4 regions of the Pseudomonas sp. DF11 genome follow, and region 3 is predicted to be linked to each of the others. Evidence: predicted binding sites of a transcription regulator. Region 3 holds the regulator's gene; each other region holds the start of a gene.
The links. The regulator sigma-54, encoded in region 3, starts transcription at its own class of promoters, with help from an activator protein. The targets are predictions, from matches to a motif close to ANTGGCATNNANNTTGCTNT.
Positions count from the first base shown of each region.

Region 1: glnA (type I glutamate--ammonia ligase) is a predicted target of sigma-54. The motif match lies at 2,586-2,605, and genes of this name have one in related genera.
Region 2: AC30D9_RS16190 (flagellar basal body rod protein FlgF) is a predicted target of sigma-54. The motif match lies at 2,633-2,652, and genes of this name have one in related genera.
Region 4: AC30D9_RS28950 (pilin) is a predicted target of sigma-54. The motif match lies at 3,378-3,397, and genes of this name have one in related genera.

Region 1 is NZ_JBYVYN010000004.1:175,875-181,115, forward strand. Features, by position in the region: gene AC30D9_RS14365 (DUF4124 domain-containing protein) at 1-82, opposite strand, end outside; gene AC30D9_RS14370 (chorismate mutase) at 401-964, opposite strand; gene glnA (type I glutamate--ammonia ligase) at 1,085-2,491, opposite strand; gene thiI (tRNA uracil 4-sulfurtransferase ThiI) at 2,820-4,274, shown strand; gene typA (translational GTPase TypA) at 4,413-5,241, shown strand, end outside.
Region 2 is NZ_JBYVYN010000005.1:23,192-28,432, reverse strand. Features, by position in the region: gene AC30D9_RS16205 (flagellar basal body P-ring protein FlgI) at 1-192, opposite strand, end outside; gene flgH (flagellar basal body L-ring protein FlgH) at 238-933, opposite strand; gene flgG (flagellar basal-body rod protein FlgG) at 1,006-1,791, opposite strand; gene AC30D9_RS16190 (flagellar basal body rod protein FlgF) at 1,841-2,578, opposite strand; gene AC30D9_RS16185 (sigma-54-dependent transcriptional regulator) at 2,916-4,475, opposite strand; gene AC30D9_RS16180 (hypothetical protein) at 4,474-4,662, shown strand; gene phhA (phenylalanine 4-monooxygenase) at 4,809-5,241, shown strand, end outside.
Region 3 is NZ_JBYVYN010000003.1:474,652-479,892, forward strand. Features, by position in the region: gene lptA (lipopolysaccharide transport periplasmic protein LptA) at 1-514, shown strand, start outside; gene lptB (LPS export ABC transporter ATP-binding protein) at 514-1,239, shown strand; gene AC30D9_RS12640 (RNA polymerase factor sigma-54) at 1,404-2,897, shown strand; gene hpf (ribosome hibernation-promoting factor, HPF/YfiA family) at 2,974-3,282, shown strand; gene ptsN (PTS IIA-like nitrogen regulatory protein PtsN) at 3,295-3,759, shown strand; gene rapZ (RNase adapter RapZ) at 3,762-4,619, shown strand; gene AC30D9_RS12660 (HPr family phosphocarrier protein) at 4,635-4,916, shown strand; gene AC30D9_RS12665 (ZIP family metal transporter) at 5,123-5,241, opposite strand, start outside.
Region 4 is NZ_JBYVYN010000017.1:37,057-42,297, forward strand. Features, by position in the region: gene AC30D9_RS28935 (DUF748 domain-containing protein) at 1-1,666, shown strand, start outside; gene AC30D9_RS28940 (DUF2845 domain-containing protein) at 1,668-1,964, shown strand; gene AC30D9_RS28945 (BON domain-containing protein) at 2,278-2,631, opposite strand; gene AC30D9_RS28950 (pilin) at 2,912-3,331, opposite strand; gene pilB (type IV-A pilus assembly ATPase PilB) at 3,555-5,241, shown strand, end outside.

The DNA.
Region 1 (5,241 bases), on a different contig from region 3:
CGGCATCGGTGTACTTGTAGATCTGCGCGACGGCTGGCAGCGCCAATAGCAGCAACAGGAGGATTGAAAAACCACGACCCATGGAAAATCGACCGAAAACTAAAAGTGATGGGTGCAGCATAGGCCAGGGCGGATGGTTGGCCCAGGTTGTTGCACCCAAACCTTGTGAGAGCGGGCTTGCTCGCGAAAGCGGAGTGTCAGACGCTGAGACATTGGCTATGCCGGCCCCTTCGCGAGCAAGCCCGGTCCCACATTGGATCTGTGGTGTTCACAGCCTTTATGGCCGACGCTGGATCCCTGTGGGAGCGAGCCTGCTCGCGATGGCGGCGTGTCAGGCGCTGAGGTGTTGGATGTGCAGGCCTCATCGCGAGCAGGCTCGCTCCCACAGGGGAAGGGGGGGTCAGGATTTTGGGGAGAGGCACAGCTCTCCAGTCGCCCGGATCAGGGCGAGGCGGTGCACCGGGTGCTGCTTGTTGTGGTGGGTGGCCCGGGCCAGCCATTGCGGGCATTGCGGGTCGGTGCGGTAGGGAGCGAAGTCGGCCAGTTGTTGCAGCAGGCGCTTTTGCAATCGGTCGAGTTGCGGGCGGATCTGTCCCACCAGGTCCGGGCGCGGAAGGTCCGGCGCCTTGCCTTCCAGGGCCCAGTCGGACAAATCGATGTACTGCACCATTTTGTTGGCCTCTATCTGGGCGGCGAAAAACGCTTCCACGGTTTCGCCACTCAGCTTGTAGGCCGGCGCCTGGGCGACAGCGGCGGCAATCACTTCACGCTCGCGCTGACGGTCTTCTACCGGTTTATGGCTGTCCCATTTGCTCAACGCCACGTCATCGGCGAGGGCCAGGCGTTCGCCAATGGCGTTAAGTAGCGGGGTAAGGGCGTCAGGTGCGGGAGTGGAGGCGGCTTCGGCGGTGCAGGCCAGCAGCGCGGCAGACAGGGCAAGGCAGAGCTTGAAGCGCAAAGTCATGGGCAGTCTCGTCTTCTATGGGGAGCGACGAGGCATCATGCCTGTAACCGGCGCCCATAAAAAAGGCCTCCCGAAGGAGGCCTCTCTTTATTCACGCCGTGTGTGGCGGCGCTTACTGGATCAGCAGCTGTAGTACAGCTCGTATTCCAGTGGGTGTACGAAGGTGCGAACCTTGATTTCTTCTTCGCTTTTCAGTGCGATGTAAGCGTCGATGAAGTCATCGCTGAATACGCCGCCCTTGGTCAGGAACGCACGGCCCTTGTCCAGCTCTTCCAGGGCTTCTTTCAAGCTACCGCAAACCTGTGGGATTTCCTTGGCCTCTTCAGGCGGCAGGTCATACAGGTTTTTGTCAGCGGCATCGCCAGGGTGGATCTTGTTCTGGATACCGTCCAGGCCGGCCATCATCAGTGCAGCGAAGGCCAGGTAAGGGTTGGCAGCCGGATCCGGGAAGCGAGCTTCGATACGGCGGGCTTTCGGGCTGTTCACGTAAGGGATACGGATCGAGGCGGAACGGTTGCGAGCCGAGTAGGCCAGCATGACCGGGGCTTCGAAGCCTGGTACCAGACGCTTGTAGGAGTTGGTCGACGGGTTGGTGAAGCCGTTCAGGGCCTTACCGTGCTTGATGATACCGCCGATGAAGTACAGGGCGGTGTCCGACAGACCGGCATAGCCTTCGCCTGCGAAGGTGTTCTTGCCGTCCTTGGAGATCGACATGTGAACGTGCATGCCCGAACCGTTGTCGCCGTACAGAGGCTTCGGCATGAAGGTCGCGGTGCGGCCATAGGCATCGGCAACGTTGTGCACGCAGTACTTCAGGGTCTGGACTTCGTCAGCCTTCTTGACCAGCGTGTTGAACTTCACGCCGATTTCGTTCTGGCCGGCAGTCGCCACTTCGTGGTGGTGAACTTCGACGGTCTGGCCCATCTCTTCCAGTGCGTTGCACATGGAGGTACGGATCTCGTGGTCGTGGTCGAACGGTGGAACCGGGAAGTAACCGCCCTTGATACCAGGACGGTGGCCTTTGTTACCGCCTTCCACGTCCTGGTCGGACATCCACGAACCTTGTTCGGAGAAAATCTTGAACATGGAGCCGGAGATGTCGGACTTGAACTTGACCGAGTCGAAGATGAAGAACTCAGGCTCAGGACCGAAGAAAGCGGTGTCGCCGATACCGGTGGACTTCAGGTATTCCTCGGCGCGGTGGGCGATGGCGCGTGGGTCGCGGTCATAGCCTTGCATGGTCGAAGGTTCGATGATGTCGCAGACCAGGATCAGGGTCGGCTCTTCGGTGAACGGGTCCAGGACGGCGGTTTCGTCGTCCGGCATCAGGATCATGTCGGAGGCTTCGATGCCTTTCCAGCCGGAGATGGAGGAGCCGTCGAACATTTTCCCGATTTCAAAGAATTCGTCGTCCATCGCATCACGAGCCGGCATGGTCACGTGATGTTGAGTACCTTTGGTGTCAGTGAAGCGCAGATCAATCCACTTGACGTCATGATCTTTGATGAGTTGAACCGACTTCGACATATGTCCTCCGGGTGGCTTCGGGCGGGTAGTGGAGTGCCCTTAGATATGGGTGATGCCGGCGCGAATACTCTGCCAAGGCAACCTGCCTCACAAGGGAGCAAATTGCATGCCAGTGCCCCAGCATGGGTTTTTTGCACCAAATCCACGCTTTTGTGGGCCTGAATCGCGGATTGTCAGACAATAACGCACTGCAATGTGGCACCGTCAATCGATAATGACCTGTTTTGGTGCATGTAAAACGATCTGCACATTAACTGGTTAAACCTTGAGCAATTTCCGCTATAATCCGCGCCCCCCTTTTTCGGCTGGCCGTTCGCGCGCTGTTTTCATGAAACTAATCGTAAAAGTCTTCCCCGAGATCACCATCAAGAGCCGCCCGGTACGGATGCGTTTCATCCGCCAGTTGGCCAAGAACATCCGCGCCGTGCTCCGAGACCTGGACCCGGCCGTGGTGGTGAACGGCGTGTGGGACAACCTCGAGCTGGAAACCCGTGTCAGCGAACCCAAGGTCCTGAAGGAAATGACCGAGCGCCTGAGCTGCATGCCGGGCATCGCGCATTTCCTGCAAGTCGATGAGTACCCGCTGGGGGATTTCGACGACATCCTTGCCAAGTGCATGCTTCATTATGGTGATGCCCTGGCCGGCAAGATCTTTTCGGTGCGTTGCAAGCGTGCCGGCAAGCACCCATTCAGTTCGATGGATGTGGAAAAGTACGTCGGCAGCCAGTTGCGCCGACAGTGCGGAGCGGCCGGTATTTCGTTGAAAGACCCGCAGATCGAAGTGCGCATCGAGATTCGCGACCAGCGGCTGTTCGTGATTCACAGCCAGCACAACAGCATCGGCGGTTATCCGCTGGGCTCGCTGGAGCAGACCCTGGTGCTGATGTCCGGTGGTTTCGACTCCACGGTGGCGGCCTACCAGATCATGCGTCGCGGCCTGATGAGCCATTTCTGCTTCTTCAACCTCGGCGGGCGCGCCCATGAACTGGGCGTGATGGAAGTGGCGCACTTCATCTGGAAGAAGTACGGCAGCTCCCAACGCGTGTTATTTGTGAGTGTGCCGTTCGAAGAAGTCCTGGGCGAGATTCTCGGCAAAGTCGATAACAGTCATATGGGCGTCATTTTGAAGCGTATGATGTTGCGCGCCGCTTCACGAATTGCCGATCGCCTGCATATCGACGCGCTGGTGACCGGCGAGGCGATCTCCCAGGTGTCGAGCCAGACGCTGCCGAACCTGTCGGTGATCGACTGCGTGACCGAGAAGCTGGTCTTGCGGCCGCTGATTGCCAGCCACAAGCAGGACATCATCGACCAGGCCAATGCCATTGGCACCGCCGAGTTTGCCCGACACATGCCGGAGTACTGCGGCGTCATCTCGGTCAATCCGAAGACGGCGGCCAAGCGCGGGCGGGTCGAGCACGAAGAGAAAGAATTCGACATGGCGATACTCGAGCGGGCGCTCGAAAACGCCAGGCTGGTACCGATCGATCGCGTCATCGACGAATTGGGCCAGGACATACAGATTGAAGAAGTCGGCGAAGCGCTGGCCGGTCAGATCATCATCGACATCCGTCACCCGGACGACGCTGAAGACGACCCGCTGAGTGTCGCCGGCATCGAGGTAAAAACGATGCCGTTCTATGCAGTGAACGCGCGTTTCAAGGAACTGGACCCTACTCGCCAGTACCTGTTGTATTGCGACAAAGGCGTGATGAGTCGCCTGCATGCCCACCATTTGCTCAGTGAGGGGCATGCCAATGTGCGCGTTTATCGACCGAGCTAAGTGCCCGGGGCTGTTTGCCTGTGGCCTGCGTCACCGGCCCCCCGACGCCGCCGACGGGCTGTAACGGCTTTGTCGGACTCAACGTAAATCGCTGCCACGACCTGTCAGCACACCGAATCCTCTGATCGAGATACACAAGTGATCGAAAATCTACGCAACATCGCCATCATTGCTCACGTTGACCATGGTAAGACCACCCTGGTAGACAAACTCTTGCGTCAATCCGGCACCCTGGAGCGCAACGAGCTCAACGACGAGCGCGTGATGGACTCCAACGACCAGGAAAAAGAGCGCGGTATTACCATCCTGGCGAAAAACACCGCCATCAACTGGAATGGCTACCACATCAACATCGTGGACACCCCGGGTCACGCCGACTTCGGCGGTGAAGTAGAGCGCGTGATGTCGATGGTCGACTCCGTGCTGCTGCTGGTCGACGCCCAGGACGGCCCTATGCCGCAAACCCGTTTCGTGACCAAGAAGGCTTTCGAAGCCGGCCTGCGTCCGATCGTGTGCATCAACAAGGTTGACCGTCCAGGCGCGCGTCCGGACTGGGTTCTGGACCAGATCTTCGACCTGTTCGACAACCTGGGTGCCACCGAAGAACAGCTGGACTTCAAAGTCGTCTACGCCTCGGCCCTGAACGGTATTGCCGGTCTGGACCATACCGAAATGGCTGAAGACATGACCCCGCTGTACCAGTCGATCGTCGACAACGTACCTGCGCCGAAAGTCGACCGTGACGGTCCGTTCCAGATGCAGATCTCGGCACTGGACTACAACAGCTTCCTGGGTGTGATCGGTGTTGGCCGTATTGCCCGTGGTCGCGTCAAGCCGAACACCCCGGTCGTGGCTATCGGTGCCGACGGCAAGCGCCGCAATGGTCGTATCCTGAAGCTGATGGGTCACCACGGTCTGCACCGTGTAGACGTTGAAGAAGCGGCTGCCGGCGACATCGTCTGCATCA
Region 2 (5,241 bases), on a different contig from region 3:
CGGCACCTTGATGCCGAACTGCGACAACATGTTGTTGAAGGTCTGCAGGGTGAACGGGGTCTGGGTGGTCTGGTCACCGGTGCCGTTCAGGCCCACGACCAGGCCGTAGCCGATCAACTGGTTGGAACGCACGCCGGAAATGCTGGCGATGTCCTTCAAACGCTCGGCCTGAGCGGTAAAGGCCGCCGACATCACCAGGGCACCGATCAACAGCTGCTTAAGATTCAACTGGGCCACCTAGAAAGGGAACTTCGGGCTGAGGAAGAAACGGTCGAACCAACCCGGCTGACTCGCATCGGCAAAGGCACCGGTACCCGAGTAAGTGATACGGGCATCGGCCACGCGGGTCGAAGAAACGGTGTTGTCGGTGGCGATGTCGTCGGCGCGAACCATGCCGGCGATGCGCACCAGTTCGTCACCGGTGTTGAGCGTCAGCCACTTCTCGCCGCGCACGACGATGATGCCGTTGGGTAGCACATCGGCGACGGTCACGGTAATCGAGCCGGTCAGGCTGTTGCTCTGGCCGGACTTGCTGTCGCCCTTGGTAGCCCGATCAGAGTTGTACCCGGCGTTGAGGCTCAGGTCGCCGCCACCGATCGGGTTGTTGGTGGTCAGGCTGGAGCCGAACAGCGAGGTCAGGCCGACGCTGGTTTCGCTGGTCTTGTCGATCTGCGAGTTGGCGTTCTTGCTGGCCTGGGTCCGCTCGTTCAGGGTGATGGTGATGATGTCACCGACCCGGAAGGCCTTGCGGTCGCTGTACAGGTTCTGTTCGAAACCGGCCTGGTAGATCGAGCCATTGTTGGCCGCAGCCGGCAATGGCGTGCGCGGCAACACCGGGGCGTAATACGGGTCATTGGGCCTGGGTGTCGGCGCGACACAGCCCGCGAGTGCGGTGATCCCACTCAGTGCCAGAACAGATGCGAAGCGTTTCATGACCCTACCTCTTGGTGTTGCAGGCGACCCTGGGGCCGCCCTGTCTACGTAATGACGGACGTTGCGACGCGATTACAGGTTCTGCGTGACGAACGAGAGCATCTGGTCGGCGGTGGAGATCACCTTGGAGTTCATTTCGTAGGCACGCTGGGTGGTGATCATGTTGACCATCTCCTCGACGGTGCTCACGTTGGAGGTTTCCAGGGTGTTCTGCAGCGTGGTGCCGAAACCGTTCAGGCCCGGGGTGCCGACTTGCGGCGCGCCACTGGCGGCGGTTTCCAGGAACAGGTTGTTGCCCACCGCTTGCAGGCCGGCCGGGTTGATGAAGTCGGCGGTCTGCAGGTTGCCGATCACCTGGGCGGCCGGGTTGCCTGCCACGGTGATAGACACGGTGCCGTCACGGCCCACGGTAAAGGTCTGGGCATCGTTCGGGATGATGATGGCCGGCTCCAGGGCGAAACCGCTGGCGTTGACGATCTGGCCATTGGAGTCGAGGTGGAACGTACCGTCACGGGTGTAGGACGTGGTGCCGTCCGGCTGCAGGATCTGGAAGAAACCGCGACCGTCGATGGCCATGTCCAGCGGCTGCTCGGTGGTCTGCAGGCTGCCGGCGTTGAAGTTTTTCTGGGTGCCGACGATGCGCACACCGGTACCCACTTGCAGGCCAGACGGCAGTTCGCTGTCCTGGGTCGACTGGGCGCCAGGCTGGCGTTTCACCTGATACAGCAGGTCCTGGAACTCGGCGCGATCACGTTTGAAACCCGTGGTCGAGACGTTCGCCAGGTTGTTGGAAATGGTCGTCAGGTTGGTGTCCTGGGCGGACAGACCTGTTTTGGCAACCCATAGAGCCGGAAGCATTCGATTCTCCTCGTACGCCTGTTTTTCGGCGCGACGCTTTAATTAATGGTTAGATCTGCAAGACCCGAGCCATGGCCTCGTCGCCTTCTTTGGCGGTGTTCATCATCTTCACGTGAAGCTCGAACTGCTTGGCCAGGGCCAGCACCGAGGTCATTTCATCCACGGCGTTGACGTTGCTCGCCTCCTGGAAGCCCGACACCAACTGCACGTTGGCATCGATGGGTGCCGGCTGGCCGTCCTTGGTACGGATCGAACCGTCCAGGCCCTTGGTCATGTTCTTGAGGTCCGGGTTGACCAGCTTGATGCGGTCCACTTCAGCCATCACACGCGGGCCTTCGCCCATGGCGCGGATGCTGATGGTGCCGTCCTGGCCGATTTCGATTTTCTGCTCGGGCGGCACGGCGATCGGGCCGCCGTTGCCCATCACCGGCATGCCGTTGCCGGCGCGCAGCACGCCCAGGGCGTCGACGTTGAGGCTTCCTGTGCGCACGTAGCTTTCGCCACCGTCAGGGTTCTGCACAGCCATCCAGCCCGGACCGCTGACCGCCACGTCGAGGTCGCGACCGGTTTCCACCAGCGCCCCCGGCGTGAAGTCAGTGGCAGGCCGCTCGGACATGGCAAACGCCCGCGCCGGAAAGCTGTCGCCGAACACCGGCATCGAGCGGGCCTGCTCCAGGTCTTTCTGAAAACCGTTGGTGGAAATGTTCGCCAGGTTGTTGGCATGGGCCCGTTGCGCCAGTGCATTCTGGCTGGCGCCGGTCATTGCCACATAAAGGTACTTGTCCACTGTCGTTCCTCTGCATGCCGGACGTTTGCCGCCCACTGCTGTGTTGCACAGCCTTAAGCAATTTGCAGACCAACTTTTTTCTGACGCGCCGCACCCCGGCAAACAAGGGGTCCAGGGTTGTGGAAGGGATTTTTGAAATGTGTCGAAGACGAAAAACCGGCGGTGTTGTGCCGGTTGGAGGCAATGCTTGTCCTTGGGTAATGGCCACTGCCGTCATCGCGAGCAGGCTCGCTCCCACATCGGACCTCCAGTGCTCCTGGGATTTGTGAGCAATCAATAACCTTGTGGGAGCGAGCCTGCTCGCGATGAGGCCCGCATGGGCACCGGGAGCAAGCAGCTATGACTCGCTTTTACCGACCTCATACTCACGCAACTTGTTGGCGATGGTGGTATGGGAGACCCCCAGCCGCTTGCCCAGTTGCCGGCTGCTGGGATGATCGGCGTACAGGCGCTTCAGCACGGCTTTCTCAAAACGCCCGACGATCTCGTCCAACCCGCCCTCAAGGGAAAAGTCGCCAAGGGGTTGGCGCACACCGTAGTCCGGCAGGCGAATATGCTCGGCCTTCACCGTGCCGCCGTCGCACAGGGAAACGGCCTGGAACAGCACGTTTTCCAATTGCCGGACGTTGCCCGGCCAGTGGTAGTGGCTCAGACGGTCCATCGCCGCCGGGGCCAGCTTGGGCAGCGCACAGCCGATCTGGCGGCTGGCCTGGTCGAGAAAATGCTCCACCAGCGGCGCCAGGCCATCGAGGCATTCGCGCAGCGGCGGGATGTGCAAGGAAAGGACATTCAAGCGGTGGTACAAGTCCTGACGGAATTCACCCCGGGCACAGAGTTCGGACAAGTCCACTTGGGTGGCGCAGATCACCCGGACGTCCAGGTACACCTCTTCATCGCTGCCGACACGCCGGAAGCAACCGTCCTGCAGAAAGCGCAGCAGTTTCACTTGCAGGCGCGGGCTCATCTCCCCTACCCCGTCGAGGAACAGCGTGCCCCCGGCGGTCAGTTCCAGCAGGCCGAGCTTGCCTTCGGCCCGGGCACCTTCGAAGGCGCCGGGGCCGTAGCCGAACAGTTCGGTCTCGGCCATGGACTCTGGCAGCCCGGCACAGTTGAGCGCCATCAGCGGCGATTGCCCGCGCGGACTGGCCAGGTGACAGGCGCGGGCCAGCAATTCCTTACCGGTGCCCGTTTCGCCTTCTATCAAGAGCGGCGCGTCCAGCGGCGCCATGCGCCGGGCCTCACGCACCACCGCCGCCATCACTTTGGAACTCTGGAAGATGCTGTCGAAACCGCGCAGCTCCTGTTTGCGCACGTTATAGATACGCTCGCCGACCCGGTCGGCCCGATGCAACGTCAGTACCGCGCCGGCCATGGCCTCGCTGTCGTCGTGCTCCGATTGCAACGGGGCGATGTCGGCCAGGAACACATCGCCCTTGACCTTGACCCGCAGCCCGTTGATCCGCGACTGGTTGGCGCGCACCAGTTCAGGCAAATCGAAATCCTCGGCGTAGCGGGACAGTGGAATCCCGGGCACCTCATCCACCCGCACCCCGAGCAACTGCGCCGCTGCCCGGTTGGCCGCGACGATGGAGCCACCCATGTCGATGGACAGCACTGGAAATTCCAAGGCGCCGAGCAAGGCATTGAGCTCCATGTGCCGACGCTCACTGGGCATCAGCCCTACGCGCTTGACGCCAAATACCCCGGCGATGCCTTCGAATTTCGGACGCAGCGCCTGAAACTGGATGTTGATCAGGTTCGGGCAGTGCAGATAAATCGCATTGCCATGTTCGCCACCGACCTCCCCCCGGGCGACGTTGATGCCGTACTCCACCAACAGGTTGAGAATGTCCCGCAGGATGCCGATGCGATTCTGGCAATGGACTTTGATGCGCATGAAAAGGCCCGATATCGATGTGTATGCAAGCATGGGAGTGGAGGCTGCTGCGCGGCCAGCGGGAGCAAGCTTGCTCACCACAGGTTTTCTGCATGGCAGCGCAAATAAACGTCAAGATTATGTGACAGCTGTAGGTCATTTCCCAGCCAAAAATCTCGGCAGCATCGGAGTAACGCTCAATCCGTAACGAAAACTTTACGAATTCACACCCTTATCGCACTTCATCCCTTCGTCTGCCTACTGCACACCTCCCTGCTTCGAGTTATCTCTAATGCATCGCTGGACATAAAAACAAACAGCCTTCCCCCTGAGGGAAATCAGCAGGAGAGCAGCATGAAGCAGACGCAGTACGTGGCCCGCGAGCCCGATGCGCAAGGTTTTATCCACTACCCCGCCGAAGAACATGCGGTGTGGAACACGCTGATCACCCGCCAGCTGAAAGTCATCGAAGGCCGTGCGTGCCAGGAATACCTGGACGGCATCGACAAGCTTGGCCTGCCCCACGACCGTATCCCGCAACTGGGCGAAATCAACAAAGTGCTGGGCGAGACCACGGGCTGGCAAGTCGCCCGGGTGCCGGCGTTGATCCCCTTCCAGACCTTCTTCGAATTGCTCGCCAGCAAGCAGTTTCCGGTGGCGACCTTTATTCGTACCCGCGAAGAACTGGACTACCTGCAAGAACCGGACATTTTCCACGAGATCTTCGGGCACTGTCCGCTGCTGACCAACCCCTGGTTTGCCGAATTCACCCACACCTACGGCAAGC
Region 3 (5,241 bases):
CAGTCTGGGCGCAGCACTGGGAAGCGCGAGCGCCTGGGCTCTTCCCAACGATCGCGACCAGCCTATCCGCATCCAGGCCGATGACGCGCAACTGGACGACAAGAATGGCGTCGCCACCTATAAAGGCGACGTGATCATCACCCAAGGTTCGATGAAGGTCACCGGCAACACCGTGACCATTACCCGCACCCCTTCCGGTGATATCGATGTAGTGACCTCGGTGGGCAACCTGGCCTATTTCGAACAGTTGCAAACTGCGGGCGACACCAAGCCTGTACAGGGCTACGGGGTAACTATCCAGTACCACGCCTCCCAGGATCGCGTCGTGCTGATCGACCGCGCCAAGGTGGTCGACAAGGACAATAACGTGACCCAAGGCGAGAAAATCGTCTACGACACCAACAAGAAACTCGCCAGCGCCGGTCGCGCCACCGGCAGCAAGGTGACCGAGTCGCGTCCGCGGATCGATATGGTGATCCAGCCGAAAAAGAAAACCGAGCAGAAGGCCCAGTAATGGCAACTCTGAAAGCTCAGCACCTGGCCAAGAGCTACAAGAGCCGCCAAGTCGTGCGTGATGTCAGCCTGTCCATCGACAGCGGCCAGATCGTCGGCCTGCTCGGCCCCAACGGCGCAGGCAAGACCACCTGCTTCTACATGATCGTCGGCCTGGTCCAGGCCGATCAGGGTCGCGTGCTGATCGACGACCTGGACGTCAGCCACCAGCCGATGCACGGCCGGGCGAAGGCCGGCATCGGCTATTTGCCGCAGGAAGCGTCGATCTTCCGCAAACTGTCGGTTGCCGACAACATCATGGCGATCCTCGAGACCCGCAAGGAACTCGACAAGGCCGGTCGTCGCCAAGAGCTGGAAAGCCTGTTGCAGGAGTTCCACATCAGCCACATTCGCGACAACCTGGGCATGAGCCTGTCCGGTGGCGAACGGCGTCGCGTGGAAATCGCCCGCGCCCTGGCCACCGCACCGAAGTTCATCCTGCTCGACGAACCGTTCGCCGGCGTGGACCCGATCTCGGTGGGCGACATCAAGCAGATCATCCATCACCTCAAGGCCAAGGGGATCGGCGTGCTGATCACCGACCACAACGTGCGCGAGACGCTGGATATCTGCGAAACCGCCTACATTGTCAATGACGGCCAGCTGATCGCCGAAGGCGACTCCGCAGCCATCCTGGCCAATGACCTGGTCAAGGAAGTGTATCTGGGCCACGAGTTCCGCCTGTAAGCACAAGTGTCTGGCGAATCGCCTGGGCGTCGTTTAATTTTATTATGGCGACGCTCTAGGCAAACACTTCAGTTTCAGGCATATAATTTGCTTAAGTTTGGCGCTTCGGCGCCCTGTAGTGGATGGCGCATGTGCGCCGGCGAATAAGGTGTTAAGCCCCTGCCATGAAACCATCGCTAGTCTTGAGAATGGGCCAGCAGCTGACGATGACACCGCAGCTGCAACAGGCCATCCGCCTGCTCCAATTGTCGACCCTGGACCTGCAACAGGAAATCCAGGAGGCCCTGGAGTCCAATCCGATGCTCGAACGCCAGGAAGAAGGCGACGACTTCGACAACACCGATCCGCTGGCCGACAACGTCGAGCAGAAAACCAACACCGAAATCCCGGAACCGTCCTACCAGGAAGCCGCCCCGACGGTGGATAACCTCGAGGATGGCGAATGGAACGAACGTATCCCCAACGAACTGCCCGTGGACACGGCCTGGGAAGACGTCTACCAGACCAGCGCCAGCAACCTGCCGAGCAGCGATGACGACGAGTGGGACTTCACCACTCGCACCTCGGCCGGCGAGAGCCTGCAAAGCCACTTGCTGTGGCAACTGAACCTGGCGCCGATGTCCGACACCGATCGCCTGATCGCCGTGACCCTGATCGATTGCATCAACAACCAGGGCTACCTGGACGAGACGCTCGAAGAAATCCTCGAAGCCTTCGACCCCGAGCTCGACATCGAGCTGGACGAGATCGAAGCGGTCCTCCATCGCATCCAGCAGTTCGAGCCGGCCGGCATCGGCGCCCGCAACCTGGGTGAGTGCCTGTTGCTGCAACTGCGCCAGTTGTCCGCCAAGACGCCATGGCTGGCCGAAGCCAAGCGGCTGGTCACCGATTACATCGACCTGCTGGGCGGCCGCGACTACAGCCAACTGATGCGTCGCATGAAGCTCAAGGAAGATGAGCTGCGTCAGGTCATCGAACTGGTGCAGAGCCTCAACCCACGCCCCGGCTCACAGATCGAATCCACCGAACCCGAATACGTGGTCCCCGACGTGATCGTGCGCAAGCACAATGATCGCTGGCTGGTGGAGCTCAACCAGGAGTCGGTGCCCAAGCTGCGGGTCAACGCCCAGTACGCCGGTTTCGTGAAGCGCGCCGACACCAGCGCCGACAACACCTTCATGCGCAACCAGTTGCAGGAAGCGCGCTGGTTCATCAAGAGCCTGCAAAGCCGCAACGAAACCCTGATGAAAGTGGCCACCCAGATCGTCGAGCATCAGCGCGGCTTCCTGGAGTACGGCGACGAAGCGATGAAGCCGTTGGTCCTGCATGACATTGCCGAGGCAGTGGGCATGCACGAGTCGACGATCTCCCGGGTAACCACCCAGAAATTCATGCATACCCCCCGGGGCATCTATGAATTGAAATACTTTTTCTCCAGCCACGTCAGCACCTCCGAAGGCGGCGAATGCTCGTCCACGGCCATCCGCGCGATCATCAAAAAACTGGTGGCCGCGGAAAATCAGAAAAAGCCGTTGAGTGACAGCAAGATCGCTGGTTTACTGGAGGCACAAGGCATTCAGGTGGCCCGTCGTACCGTCGCCAAGTACCGCGAATCCCTCGGGATCGCGCCTTCGAGCGAACGCAAGCGGTTGATGTAACAGGCCACGCCACAGCGTTCCAGTGGCAGGCATTTCTGCCTGCCGCTTTATGCACTGGCAACGAAGGAGAAGCTGTATGCAAGTCAACATCAGTGGACACCAACTGGAAGTGACCGAACCCCTGCGCACCTACATCGGCGAAAAACTCGAACGATTAGAGAGGCATTTCGACAAGATCACCAACGTGCAAGTCACGATGAACGTCGAGAAGCTGCTGCAGAAAATCGAAGCCACGCTGCATATCCCCGGCGGAGAAGTGGTTGCCAACGCAGAGCACACAGACATGTATGCCGCGATTGACCTGCTGACCGACAAGCTGGATCGCCAACTCAAAAAGCATAAGGAAAAGACCCAGAGCCTCCTTCAAGGCGCAACCGGTCGTTAACCCCCCCAATCCATGATCCGACTAGAATCCATCCTGACCCCCGGCCGTTCCCTGGTGAACGCGCCGGGTGGCAGTAAAAAGAAAGCCCTCGAACAAATTGCCAACCTGATCCACCGCGAGGTACCGGATCTGGAAATGCAGGACGTCTTCGAGGCCCTGGTTGCCCGTGAAAAACTCGGTTCTACCGGTTTTGGCAACGGCATCGCCATCCCCCATTGCCGCCTCAAGGGTTGTGCCGCGCCGATCAGCGCGTTGCTGCACCTTGAAGCCGCCATAGATTTCGACGCCATCGACGGCGCCCCGGTCGACCTGCTGTTTGTATTGCTGGTACCGGAAGCGGCGACCGATGCGCACCTCGAGCTGCTGCGCCAGATTGCCAGCATGCTGGACCGCAAGGAAGTGCGCGAAAAACTGCGCAGCGCACCGAGTAACGAAGCTTTGTACCAGGTGGTCCTGGACGAGCAGAACGGTCATTAAAAATGCGCATGATCATCGTCAGTGGCCGTTCCGGCTCCGGTAAAAGCACGGCCCTCAATGTGCTTGAGGACAGCGGCTACTATTGCATCGACAACCTGCCCGCCGGCCTGCTGCCGGAACTGGCCGAGCGCGCCCTGATCCATACCGAGCTGGCGCAGCCACTGGTGGCGGTGTCCATCGATGCGCGTAACCTGCCAAGCCACCTGTCGCGTTTTCCTGAACTGCTCGAGGAAGTGCGCAGCCGGCATATCCAGTGCGACGTGCTGTACCTGGATGCCGATGAAGAGACACTGCTCAAGCGCTTTTCCGAAACCCGTCGACGCCATCCGCTGAGCAATGCCAATCGCTCCCTGGCCGAAGCCATCGAGGATGAAAGCCAGCTACTGGGGCCAATCGCCGACCTGGCCGACCTGAAGGTCAACACCACGCACCTGAACCTGTATCAGTTGCGCGACACGATCAAGCTGCGCCTTCTCAACCAGCCAGAGCCGGGCACGGCGTTCCTGGTGGAGTCGTTCGGTTTCAAGCGTGGCATGCCAGTAGACGCCGACCTGGTGTTCGATGTGCGCTGCCTGCCCAACCCTTATTGGAAACCGGAATTGCGCGAGCAGTCCGGGCTCGACCAACCGGTGATCGACTACCTGGCCGCACAGCCGGATGTCGAGGAAATGTACCAGGACATCTCCAGCTACCTGCTCAAGTGGCTGCCCCGCTTTGCCGCAAGCAACCGGGCCTATGTCACGATCGCCATCGGTTGCACCGGCGGCCATCACCGCTCCGTCTACCTGACCGAACGCCTGGGTCAACACCTGCAACAATCCCTGAAGAATGTCCAGGTTCGCCACCGCGACCTCAGCTAAAGGATTCACATCGCGATGCCTGCTCGGGAAATTGAAATCATCAACAAGCTGGGTTTGCATGCCCGAGCGTCGGCCAAGTTCGTCGGGGTTGCCGGCCAGTTCAAGGATGCCACCATCCGGGTCGGACGTACGCCCGAAACTGAGTCGATGATCGATGGTAAAAGCATCATGGCGATGATGATGCTCGCCGCCGGCAAGGGCACCAAGATTCACCTGAACACTGAAGGGGAGCAGGCGCAAGAAGCGATGGATGCCCTGGTGGACCTGATCAACAGGTACTTCGACGAAGGCGAGTAACCGCCTCCTGACTCCAAGGCGGATTTATTGTGGCGAGGGGATTTATCCCCGCTGGGCTGCGAAGCAGCCCTGATATCTGTCACCGCCGAGGATCAGGTTGCCTGAACTTTTTTTGGGGCAGCTTCGCAACCCACCGGGGATAAATCCCCTCGCCACAGAATAAAATCCCTGCTCCCCAGTGCCGGTGCTCGCAACGCCTTCGCTTGTCACGCCAACGCCGTATCCAGCACCATCATCAAACAAAACCCCACCAACAGCCCCAGGCTCGCCAGTTTCTCGTGACCATTGCGACGGGATTCGGGAATGACCTCGTGAGTCACCACCA
Region 4 (5,241 bases), on a different contig from region 3:
GGGCAAGATCCTGGCCGACGGCGAGGTCAACCTGAACCCGATCAGCGCCCGACTCAAGGTCAAGACCCAGGACGTCGACCTGCGTGTTGCCCAGTCGTACATCAACCCATTCATTCGCCTGGAGCTGCGCTCCGGGATGCTCGGCAGCGACCTGGCGGTGGATCTCAAGAGCACCGAGCCGCTGGCATTCGCCGTTACCGGTCGCGCCCAGGTCGATCAGTTGCACACCCTCGACACCCTCAAGACCCGCGACTTTCTCAAGTGGCAGAGCCTGGTCCTCGAAGGGCTCAACTATCAGCACGGTGACAGCCTGTCCATCGACAAGGTCAACCTGTTCCAGCCGTACGCGCGCTTCATGATCAACGACGACCGCACCACCAACGTCGATGACCTGCTGATCCCACAACCGGCCGACGGCGGCACGAAGAAGACCGCGGCAAAACCGGCCTCCCAGGAAAAACCGCTGGGTATCCATATTGGCGGCATTGCCATCAACGACGGCTCGGCCAACTTCGCCGACTTCAGCCTGACCCCGAACTTCGCCACCGCCATCCAGCAGCTCAACGGCCAGATCGGCACCATCGACAGCCGCCAGGCCAAACCGGCCAGCGTGGACATCAAGGGCAAGGTCGATCGCTATGCACCGGTCACCATCAAGGGGGCGGTCAACCCCTTCGACCCGATGGCCAGCCTCGACATCGCCACCAGCTTCAAACGGGTCGAGTTGACCACCCTGACCCCCTACTCCGGCAAGTTCGCCGGCTATCGCATCCGCAAGGGCCGGCTTAATCTCGACCTGCATTACCGGATCACCCAGGGCAAGCTCCAGGCGGAGAACAAGGTGGTGGTCGAGCAGCTGCAATTGGGAGAAAAAGTCGACAGCCCGGATGCCGTGAGCCTGCCACTCAAATTGGCCGTCGCACTGCTGAAGGATTCCGACGGCAAGATCTCCATCGAACTGCCGGTGTCCGGCGATCTCAACGATCCGCAATTCAGTGTCATGCCGATCATCTGGCAGACCTTGCGCAACCTGGTGGTACGAGCGGCCCAGGCGCCGTTCAAGCTCATTGGTGGGTTGGTGGCTGGTGGTGGTTCAGAGGATCTGGGCAGTGTGTCGTTCGCCCCCGGCTCCAGCGATCTGAGCAAGGAAAACGAAGGCGTACTGCTCAAGCTGTCCGAGGCCCTGGGCAAACGTCCGGAGCTGCGCCTGGAGATCGAAGGCACCGCCGCCGAGAGCAGCGACGGCCCGCTGCTCGCCGCCCAGCGCCTGGAGCGCGAATACCAGTACAACTACTACAAGATGCTGCAGCGTCGGGGCGACAAGGTACCGGCCCAGGCCTCGCTGATACAGGTGCCCGAGGATGAAAAACCAGCGCTGCTCGAAGGCATCTACCGCACCCGCCTCAAGACCCAACCGCCCGCCGAATGGACGCAACTGGACAAAAAGGCGCGTATCGAGAAACTGCGCGAGAGCGTGATCAAGTTCTGGAGTGGCAGTGACGTGCTCTTGCGCCAACTGGGGCAGGAACGGGCCAGCAGCATCAAGGACTTCCTGGTGGACAAAGGACAACTGGCCGACGACCGCGTGTATTTCATCGACGCCAGCCTCGGCCAGGCCGAGAGCGACGGTCGCGTGATCACGCCTATGCATCTGGATGCCGAATAAGATGAAGCACCTGTACGGCCTCGGCCTGACGCTACTGCTTGTCGCTGGCCAAGTGTCGGCAGCCGATACCCTGCGCTGCGGCAGCCAGTTGATCAGTGTCGGAGACCGCTCGAGCGAAGTGCTGCAGAAGTGCGGTCAGCCTGCGGCGCGGGATGACTTGGGCTACAAGCGCAGTGTCAATCGCCGGGAGGAATACCCGGTGGAAGAATGGACCTACGGCCCCAACAGCGGCATGTACCAGTACCTGCGTTTCGAGGGAAATCGGCTGGTGCAGATTACCAGCAAGCGTGGGCGATGAGCTTGTCCATCCATATGTGTTGTGAAGTAGCGCCGCCATCGCGAGCAGGCTCGCTCCCACATTGGATTGCGTTCTTCCTGAGAGAACTCGATCACCTGTGGGAGCGAGCCTGCTCGCGATGGCGACAACTCGGTGCCTGAGTCTGGCCCACAGATTGAGTCACCCCAAAATAGAACAGGCCCCCGACACGAATGCCGGAGGCCTGTAACGGCCACATCCCTGTGGCCTTTCGCATGAACTCCAAAGCGACGGCAAACGTATATCCTGGCCCGCTTGCCGCGCCTTCTCCCAGTCCAGGCGAGAAGTCTTAGCCTTACTCGGCTTTCAGGCCGTCAGCCGATACGGCTTGGACGCCTTTGATTTTCTTGGCGATCGCAACGGCAGTTTTTTTCTGCGCTTCGGTCACGGCAACAGTCGACGACAGGGACACAACACCTTTGTTGGTTTCCACTTTGATGTCGGTGCCAGGAATGCCTTTCTCGGTGACCAGGTCAGCTTTGACCTTGGTGGTAATCCAAGTGTCCTTGGTTTCTTCCTTGGCCTTGGTCACTTCGCCAGCAGCCAGCATCATCGGCGCCTGAGTCGCTTGAGTGGTCTCGGCGAATGCGCTAGCCATGGTCAAGGTCAGTGCGGTTGCAGCGGCGGCAGTGATAGCGAACTTCTTCATACGAGTAACTCCTGTTTTTCTCAAAAACTGCCGGACGTGCATCCCGGCAGGGTTATCAGGAGTAGTGCGAAGGCTGTGCCACTTTTGAAATATTTATCAATTGCTTATAAATCAGTAAGTTAAGCGAAGCGGCGATTTTCGTGATCATGCAAAATGCATGAAGCGGTGATTCTGGACATGCAACTTGCGGGTTTGGGTCTTTTTCTAAGCTAATGAATTGCGAAGGATTTTCTTTAGCGAGGGAGCCCGCTCCCTCGCTATCCGATCAAGCGAACTTCAATTACGGAGCCGCTGTACCAGTACAGCCAGCTGGCAAGAACTCCTGGGCAGCCGTCGAACCGCAACTCCAAACACCTTCGGCAGAACGGGTAAGAGTGATCGCCTTGCCAAGGACCGGAGCGGGCGCGTTCAACAAGGTGCATGCGATGGTACCCGTTCCAGCCGAAGCAGTACCTGAAGCGGTCAAGGTGCAATTGCTGGTAGGCGATGTCCCACCAATATTGGCCAATGATGGGTTGGTGCCTTGATTCATGATGTCCTCGAACGGCACCTTCAACGCAGATACTTCCGCCAGCCCCGCCGTCGCCTTGGCTCGCGCCTGGTACTTGGAATATTGCGGCAACGCAAAGGTCGCCAGAATGCCGATGATCGCCACGACGATCAGCAGCTCGATCAAGGTAAAGCCACTCTGCTTATTCATAGACATCTCCCATGCATGAGTCGGAATCTCATGACCTGAAACGGCCATTGCAGGGCACATGCCAACCCGGAAACCCGATGAATAAGGGGTTTCAACCAGCCCAACGGCGACGTCCTACCTAAACAACCGCACTATCTGACGTTTTTTGTCACTCCGGCTCGCTGGTTTGGCGTCGATGCTTGTCTAGGCTATAAGTCATGAACTGTTCGCCGCCGGGATTCCCATGAATGACATCGCCCTCAGCGGCCTGACCAAGCAATTGGTACTGGCCGAACTGCTCACCGAGCAAAGCGCGCAACAGGCGTATCAACAGGCCCAGCGCAGTCGCATGCCCCTGGTCAGTTATCTGGTACAGAACAAACTGGTCCAGAGCCGCCAGGTCGCGGAAATCGCCTCGGAGCACTTCGGCGTCGCCCTGCTGGACCTCAACAGCCTGGACAAGGAAACCCAGCCCACGGGCCTGGTCAGCGAAAAACTGGTGCGCCAACATCACGCCCTGCCGCTGTGGCGACGAGGCAACAAATTGTTCGTGGGCATCTCCGACCCCACCAATCACCAGGCCATCAATGACATCCAGTTCAGCACCGGCCTGACCACCGAAGCCATCCTGGTGGAGGACGACAAGCTCAGCGACGCCATCGAAAAATTCTTCGAATCCAGTAGCACGGGCCTGGAAGGCATGGGCGATGTCGACCTCGATGGCCTGGACATCGAATCGATCGACGATACCAAGCAGGATTCCATCGCCGGCCAGGACACTGACGACGCGCCCGTGGTGCGCTTCGTCAACAAGATGCTGCTGGACGCGATCAAGGGAGGCTCTTCCGACCTGCACTTCGAGCCCTATGAAAAAATCTACCGCGTGCGGGTACGCACCGACGGCATGCTGCGAGAAGTCGCCAGGCCGCCGATCCAACTGGCCAACCGCATCGCCGCACGCCTGAAAGTCATGGCCAGCCTCGATATTTCCGAACGACGCAAACCCCAGGATGGGCGCCTGAAAATGCGCCTGTCGAAAAGCAAATCCATCGACTTCCGGGTCAACACCCTGCCCACGCTCTGGGGCGAAAAAGTGGTGATCCGGATCCTCGATCCGTCCAGCGCGCAAATGGGCATCGATGCCCTGGGCTACGAACCGGACCAGAAAGACCTGTACATGGCGGCCCTCAAGCAACCGCAAGGGCTGATCCTGGTGACCGGCCCGACCGGCTCGGGCAAGACCGTATCGCTGTACACCGGGCTGAACATCCTCAACACCGTGGACATCAACATTTCCACCGCTGAAGACCCGGTGGAGATCAACATGGAAGGCATCAACCAGGTCAACGTGAATCCACGCCAGGGGCTGGACTTCGCCCAGGCCCTGCGTTCGTTCCTGCGCCAGGACCCGGACGTGATCATGGTCGGCGAGATCCGCGACCTGGAAACCGCCGAGATCGCCATCAAGGCCGCCCAGACCGGGCACCTGGTGCTCTCCACCCTGCACACCAACAGCGCCGCCGAAACCCTGATCCGCCTGCAGAACATGGGCATCCCAGGGTTCAACATCGCCACCGCCGTGCACCTGATCATCGCCCAGCGGCTGGCGCGCAAGTTGTGCAGCCACTGCAAGAAGGCCATCGAGATTCCCGAAGAGACCTTGCTCAAGGAAGGCTTCCCCCGGGAACGCATCGGCACATTCACGATCTATGAGCCGGTCGGTTGCGAACAGTGCAACCATGGTTACAAAGGGCGCATGGGGGTTTATGAAGTGGTCAAGAACACGCCCGAGCTGCAGCGGTTGATCATGGCCGAGGGCAACTCGCTGGAAATCGATCTGCAAATGCGCAAGGACGGTTTCAATGACCTGCGTACATCGGGGCTGCTCAAAGTGATGCAGGGCGTCACCAGCCTCGAAGAAATCAACCGGG